Regions from separate parts of the Iodobacter arcticus genome, predicted to be linked through region 1. Evidence: riboswitches for the same ligand, from Rfam matches in the RefSeq annotation. Region 1 holds a riboswitch; the other holds the start of a gene.
The links. Region 1 has a riboswitch for glycine ahead of gcvT (glycine cleavage system aminomethyltransferase GcvT). Riboswitches for the same ligand answer to the same signal wherever they lie in the genome.

Region 1 (3,410 bases):
GACCTAGCCATAACAGCGCTGTAAGCGATAACTTGCTGTTAATTAGGTTTTACCTTAAAGGTTTTCTCCGTGTGCTCTGTGTTCTTCCCGATCTCTGTGTCTACAGACGTTTTTATGTTTTATTAGCTGATGGCTTTTTCGTAATCGGCGGCGCTCAGCATGGCATCGAGGTCGGCTGCGTTGTCTGGGGTGATTTTGAATAACCATGCGCCGTAAGCGTCGGTGTTGACTTGTTCTGGAGCATTGGTCAAGTCGTCATTGCTTTCCAGAATCACACCCGCCAATGGCGCGTAGATATCGCTAGCAGCTTTAACCGACTCAACCACACCACAAGCGTCATCTTTGGCATAACGTGTGCCAGCTGCTGGCAATTCTAAAAACACGATATCGCCCAGCGCTTCTTGCGCGTGGTTGGTAATACCGATGGTGATGCTGCCATCTTCTTCAAGACGAAGCCATTCGTGCGTGTCAGTGAATTTCAAATTTGCAGGGATAGACATAAAAGTGCTCCGGTATGGGGTGTGTTGTTGTGTGCTGTGTAAGGTCAAAAAGTTCTGTAGACACAGAGAAAAAATGAGAACACAGAGTACACAGAGAAAACCGATTAAGTAAAAGCTTAAACGGTGTGTTTTCTCTCCGTTCTCGTTTTGTTTTTCTCTGTGTTCTCTGTGCCTACAGATCTTAGGTTTTTATGAAAGCTGTGATTTACCGTTGCGTACAAAAGGCATTTTTACCACGCGGGCGGCTAGTTTTTTGTCTCGGATCGCTACGTGTACGGTGTCGCCGATCGCAACGCCTAGCGGTAAACGTGCCATCGCAATGGATTGTTGCAGGCTAGGGGAGAACGTGCCGCTGGTGATTTCACCAGTCCCGTGTTCGGTGTGCACCACTTGATGGCCGCGCAGTACACCGCCTTTATCTAGCAGCAATAAGCCTAGGAATTGTTGGGTCTGGCCTTGAGCCAGCAGGGCTTCTTTACCGACGAAATCGCGCTCGGAAACCAGATCAATCGTCCAGGCCAGTGCCGCATTCAGCGGGTTCACTGTTTCGTCCATATCTTGGCCGTATAAATTCATACCGGCTTCTAGGCGTAGCGTGTCGCGTGCGCCAAGGCCACATGGGCGAACGCCAGCGGAGATCAGTTGATTCCAGAAATTTTCAATTTGCGTAGCAGGCAGTACCACTTCAAAGCCGTCTTCGCCGGTGTAGCCCGTGCGGGCGATCATGATGTCGCCAATTTGCACAGCATTAAAAGGCTTGAGGTCTGAGCTGGCGGCTTGGGTTTCTGGCAAAACTTGCCAAACTTTAGCGCGGGCATTGGGGCCTTGTACGGCCAAAATAGCTAAATCATTGCGGGAGGTAATGGTGAGGCCGGTATTCCATTCGGTATTAAGCTGCTGCATCCATGCGATATCTTTGTCAGCCGTGCCCGCGTTAACCACAAGGCGGAAGTAATCTTCGGCAAAGAAATAAACGATTAAATCGTCGATGACGGTAGCTTGTGGGTTGAGCAAGCAAGAATAGAGCGCTTTGCCGGAAACTTTAAGCTTGGCCACATTATTGGCGATGGCGCGGGTCAGGAAGGCGCGAACTTGTTCACCCTTGATATCCACCACACGCATATGGCTCACATCAAACATGCCGGCATCGGTGCGAACGGCGTGATGTTCTTCGATTTGCGAGCCGTAGTTTACGGGCATGTCCCAGCCGCCAAAATCGACCATACGGGCGTTGGCAATACGATGGGCAGCATTGAGTGGGGTAGTGTGGAGTTGGGCGGACATGGCGCTCTCGGGCATAGCGCTGCAAGCCGATTAGGCTTCTTATATGCAGCGGCCCCTCTGTCCTTGGTACCTGAGAGATTCCAAAACGGTTCATGACGATCCGTTTTGTTAGCCCCTTCGGTGGGCGTTGTGCACGCCACTCTCCAGAGTGTTGATGCCAAAGAGTCCTTTTGCCTGAGCGTTCGCGGGCGTTGCGCCTTCGGCGGCACCAAGGGTTTTCCCTAGGTACTCTCTCCTCTTTAGTGGTCGAAATTTAACCACTTAGGCGCCGCTTGTCAATTTTTACATGTACAAACTGATGTGCACATTACTTATGATTTTGGGGTATTTAAACGCCATAAAGCCCCGCTCAAATATGAGCGAGGCTTTCTTTGGGCTAAAGGGGGGGGGGGCCAGGCGCGCTATTCAGCAAATTAACTGTGGTCTGTCCCCAATGCTGTTCCCCAATGCTGTTCAATGGATAATTGCTTTTTTTCTTAATGATAAAGTATGACGAGCAGAGTTGCACATTTGGAAGATTCGATTCGATTCGATGAGGTAGTCTGAATTCCGTAGACACGCTTGTTTGGTAAACTTTGAACCAACAGGAGTGAGAAATGAGCAAAAGAATAACGCAAAGCCATACGCTGGAATTTCGGGCGGAAGCGATCAAGCTGGTGTTTGAGCAAGGGTTTTCAGTGGCCGAGGCCGCAGCACGTTTGAGTATGAAGCAGAGCACGCTGGCGTATTGAGTCACACAAGCCCGCAAAGTAGTCAAAACCCCTTCTACACCGACCGTGATACCCAGTGCCGCTGACCTGATGGCCGAGGTTTGGCAATTACGCAAAGAGCTGGCCGAAGCCCGAATAGAGCGCGATATCTTAAAAAAAAGCGACAGCGTACTTTGCCAGGGAGTCACTGCCCGGTACGTGTTCGTGAAGCAATGGCAATCTCAATATCCAGTCAAGTTGTTGTGCCAGACTTTGGCGGTATCTCGCGGTGGTTTTTACGCCTGGCAGAAGCGACCACCTTGCCGCCGTTCGCTAGAGAATGAGCGTTTACGGGTAGAGATTCGGGCCGCACACAATAAGACTCGACGGACTTATAGCACCAAGCGTTTGCAGGATGAACTAGCAGAAGAAGGCATTAAGGCGGGTCGTGACCGGATCGCCCGGCTGCGGCGTGAAGAAGGCATTCGTTGCATCCAAAAGCGTAAATTCAAAGCTACGACGAACTCAAACCATGCTCTGCCGGTTGCAGATAACTTGCTAAATCAGGAATTTAAACCCACTGAGCCGAATCAAGTCTGGGTGAGTGACATCACCTATATCCCGACGGGTGAAGGCTGGCTGTATTTGGCAGGTATCAAGGATGTCTTTACCTGCGAGATTGTCGGCTATGCCATGGGATCACGTATGACTCAGGAATTAGTCGGCCAAGCGCTGTAGAAAGCCGTGAAATGGAAGCGGCCGCAAGCCGGCTTAATCCTGCACTCAGATCGGGGTAGCCAGTATTGTTCGCATAGCTATCGGAAGCTGATTGAGCAGTTTGGTTTGCAGGCATCGATGTCGCGGCGTGGGAACTGCTACGGCAATGCGCCGATGGAAAGCTTTTGGAATAGTTTGAAAAATGAGTTGGTGCACCATC
Region 2 (3,410 bases), on a different contig from region 1:
TTGGTGGAGAGTTTAAAGCTGCTGTGCGCCTTGGCAGATAAAAACTGCTGTCCTTGCGCCGTCAGCTTATCCTTTAGCTCGCTTTCATTAGCGGCGTCGATATCCAGCTGCAGCAGTTTGCCTGCCTGCAAGGCTTTAACGGTGTAGCGCATGGGGGCTTCTAGATGGGCTTCGTAGGGCGGGTGAAACCCGCCATTTTGTAAAGGAATATAAGTCAGCGTGCATTGGCGGCTTGCACCCGCCTTAAGCGTTAATAGCTAACATCGCTATCTTCCCCTGTACCACCGGCTTTGCCGTCTGCGCCCATGGTCAGCAAATCGTAGTCGCGGCCGTTTTCCCCCGGTTTGTTGTAAACGTAAGGCCTATCCCAAGGATCTGCCGGCACGTCTTTCATCAAATAAGGGCCTTGCCACTTTGGCTCGTCACTTGGCTTTTTGGTCAGCACATTGATGCCTTGCTCGGTACTTGGGTAGTGGCCGGTATCAAGGCGGTAATGATCGAGCGCATCGGCAATCGATTTCATCTGGCTTGCCGCAGTCTTAGTCTTGGCTTTGCCTACCTCACCAAACAGCTTGGGGCCAACGTAACCGGCAAGCAGGGCAATAATCAGCAAAACAACGAGTAATTCCAGCAGGGTGAAACCTTTGGACAGGCGATGATTTTTCATTTTTTTTGTCTCTTCCCGTGAAGGCTAGCAGGAGCCGCCTTTCATCTTCTATCCCCGCATCGTAATACGGCGCTTCTTGCGGGATCAAGCCTTTTTCACGGCTTTTGCCTAGATGGAAAAATACCGGGCTTGAGGTACGCATTACGACTGGCTGAGTAGAGTAGATTGTGTGGCTGTGAATTGACTAATTTGCTAGTTAGTAAGGTGGTATGAGTACTGGCTATGGGAGGCTAATTTTTGTTACCGTAGCTGGGTGATAGAGTGTGATGTTTTTAAGAAATAGCTATAGTTTGCAGGGCGGGCGCTCTTCATTTTTTGCTTTTTGTTTAAATACGCAGCTAAAGGATATTTAAGATGAAAAAATTACTTATTACGATGATATTAGGTTTGCTGGCAGCAACGGCAATGGCCGGGCCTAAGGAAGAGAAAAATAAAACGCTGGTGCTTAAGTTTTACGATATTGCATTTAATAAGCTGGACACCGAGGGTGTTTTACCGTTTATTGCTAAAGATTATATTCAGCATAATCCGGAAGTAGCGAATGGTGTGCAGCCTTTGCAGGATTTTATTCGTTATATAAAAGCTAATTCACCGAATTCCCGTGCTGTGATTAAGCGGGTGATTGCAGAGGGTGATTTGGTGATGTTGCATGTTCACTCCCAAGATAAAGCCGGTGAGCGTGGCGTGGCGATTGTGGATATTTTTCGCGTTAAAAATGGCAAGATCATCGAGCATTGGGATGTGATTCAGGCCGTGCCAGAGAAAGATGCCAATGGCAATGGTATGTTTTAAGTGATTTAAGCAGCCGTATTGCTGCTTATTTATTAAAAAGCCCCATGCTTATTGTCAGCGTGGGGCTTTTTATTGAGCTTAGTACTAATCATGAATTGACAGCCAGTGCAAGCTTCAATAGATTGGCTGCTGCCACGCGGCCATGCTTGGTTTGATCGCCAAGACTTGCCGCAGCCATTGCAGGAGAGACTGTTAGCACAGCGCCGAAGGGGAATCGCCCCAGAAACTCTCAGGCAAAAGAACTGTGATGGCGTTGGCAATCTGGAGAGAAGGTAGGTTTAGCCTGCCTCGCCGAAGGAAGCATGGCCGATGTGCTGCATCGTGCCGCAATCTCTCAGGCAAAAGGACAGAGGGGCATCGTTCGGCTTACGCTGAGCGGGCACTGTTATCCTCTACGCCCTGTTCAAACGTAGCCGCTTTGCACTTCTAACCATGGATTACATCCGCTAAGTCGTGAAGCTTGCTCACCAGCATGTGAAAAACAACAACGCTTAGTCGCTTCATTTTGCGATTAAGCTGAACGATATACCGTAAAAACAATCTATTAAAAAACAGATCTAACAATAGCCTGCAAGCGACTCGAGCATGCACTCAGCGCAGCAGCAGGCATTACCCGAGATACATAAAATGGCAATTAGCGTATTTGATTTATTTAAGATCGGCCTGGGCCCATCCAGCTCGCACACCGTTGGCCCGATGCGGGCTGCGCGTACCTTTGCTCGTCGTTTAGAGAAAGACGGCATCCTTGAGAAAGTCGCCAAAGTAAAAAGCGAGTTATTTGGCTCCCTAGGTGCCACGGGCAAAGGCCATGGCTCGGATATCGCGGTTTTACTCGGCTTGCAGGGCGAATCACCTCGCCTTGTGGACACCGAAAAGGTGGATGAGATGGTCGCCGCCATTCGTGAAGGCCGAAAGTTAAATCTGCTTGGCAAGCATGAAATTCAATTTATTGAGGCCGAACACCTCATTTTGCATAAGCGCAAAACACTGCCATTTCACCCGAATGGCATGACTTTCGAAGCTTTTGATGTGACAGGCGAGAGTCTCTCTAAGCGCGCTTATTACTCGGTAGGTGGTGGTTTTGTGGTGGATGAAGCCGCCGTGGATGCGGGCTTTAATCCGCCCGGCGTGACGACGCTAAAGCACCCGTTTAAGAGCGGTGCCGAGCTACTCGCTCTGTGCGAGCGTCACGGTAAAACCATTAGCCAGATCATGTTAGAAAACGAGCTGGCCTGGCGCACCGAAGATGAAATTCGCGCTGGTCTGCTGGAGATCTGGGCGGTGATGCAAGCCTGTGTAAAACGGGGCTGCGAGCATGAGGGCATTTTACCTGGCGGCTTAAAAGTAAAACGCCGCGCTGCCGATATGTATCAAAAACTGCTGGCATCCCCTGAAGCCGCGCTGCGCGACCCGCTTACCGTGCTCGATTGGGTAAATTTATACGCACTGGCCGTCAACGAAGAAAACGCAGGGGGTGGTCGGGTGGTGACTGCGCCTACCAATGGCGCAGCAGGGATTATCCCTGCCGTAATGCATTATTACGCTCGCTTTACACCGAACCCGAGTGATGATGGCATTGTGCGATTTTTCCTGACTGCGGGCGCGATAGGTATTTTGTTTAAGCTGAATGCTTCTATCTCTGGCGCAGAAGTGGGTTGTCAGGGTGAAGTGGGCTCTGCTTGCTCGATGGCCGCAGGTGCGCTGGCAGAAGTTTTGGGCGGTACGCCTGAGCAAGTCGAAAACGCCGCAGAAATTGGCATGGAGCATAATCTGGGCCTGACGTGTGATCCGGTTGGCGGCCTTGTGCAAGTGCCATGTATTGAGCGCAATGCCATGGCATCAATTAAAGCGATTAACGCCGCCCGTATGGCGCTGCGCGGCGATGGCCAACATTTTGTATCGCTTGATCGCGTGATCAAAACCATGCGCGATACCGGCCGCGATATGAACA

Region 2: linked by a shared signal. The riboswitch ahead of ACFQNF_RS20685 (L-serine ammonia-lyase) and the one ahead of gcvT (glycine cleavage system aminomethyltransferase GcvT) in region 1 are both predicted to bind glycine.

Annotation. Positions count from the first base shown of each region.
Region 1 covers NZ_JBHTBQ010000009.1:92,761-96,170, forward strand. The annotation lists gene gcvH (glycine cleavage system protein GcvH) at 123-500, opposite strand; gene gcvT (glycine cleavage system aminomethyltransferase GcvT) at 690-1,784, opposite strand; glycine riboswitch at 1,838-1,935, opposite strand; glycine riboswitch at 1,937-2,032, opposite strand; partial or broken gene ACFQNF_RS05870 (IS3 family transposase) at 2,381-3,410, shown strand, end outside.
Region 2 covers NZ_JBHTBQ010000047.1:36,727-40,136, forward strand. The annotation lists gene ACFQNF_RS20670 (type II secretion system F family protein) at 1-152, opposite strand, end outside; gene gspG (type II secretion system major pseudopilin GspG) at 251-667, opposite strand; gene ACFQNF_RS20680 (nuclear transport factor 2 family protein) at 1,022-1,459, shown strand; glycine riboswitch at 1,630-1,714, shown strand; gene ACFQNF_RS20685 (L-serine ammonia-lyase) at 2,087-3,410, shown strand, end outside.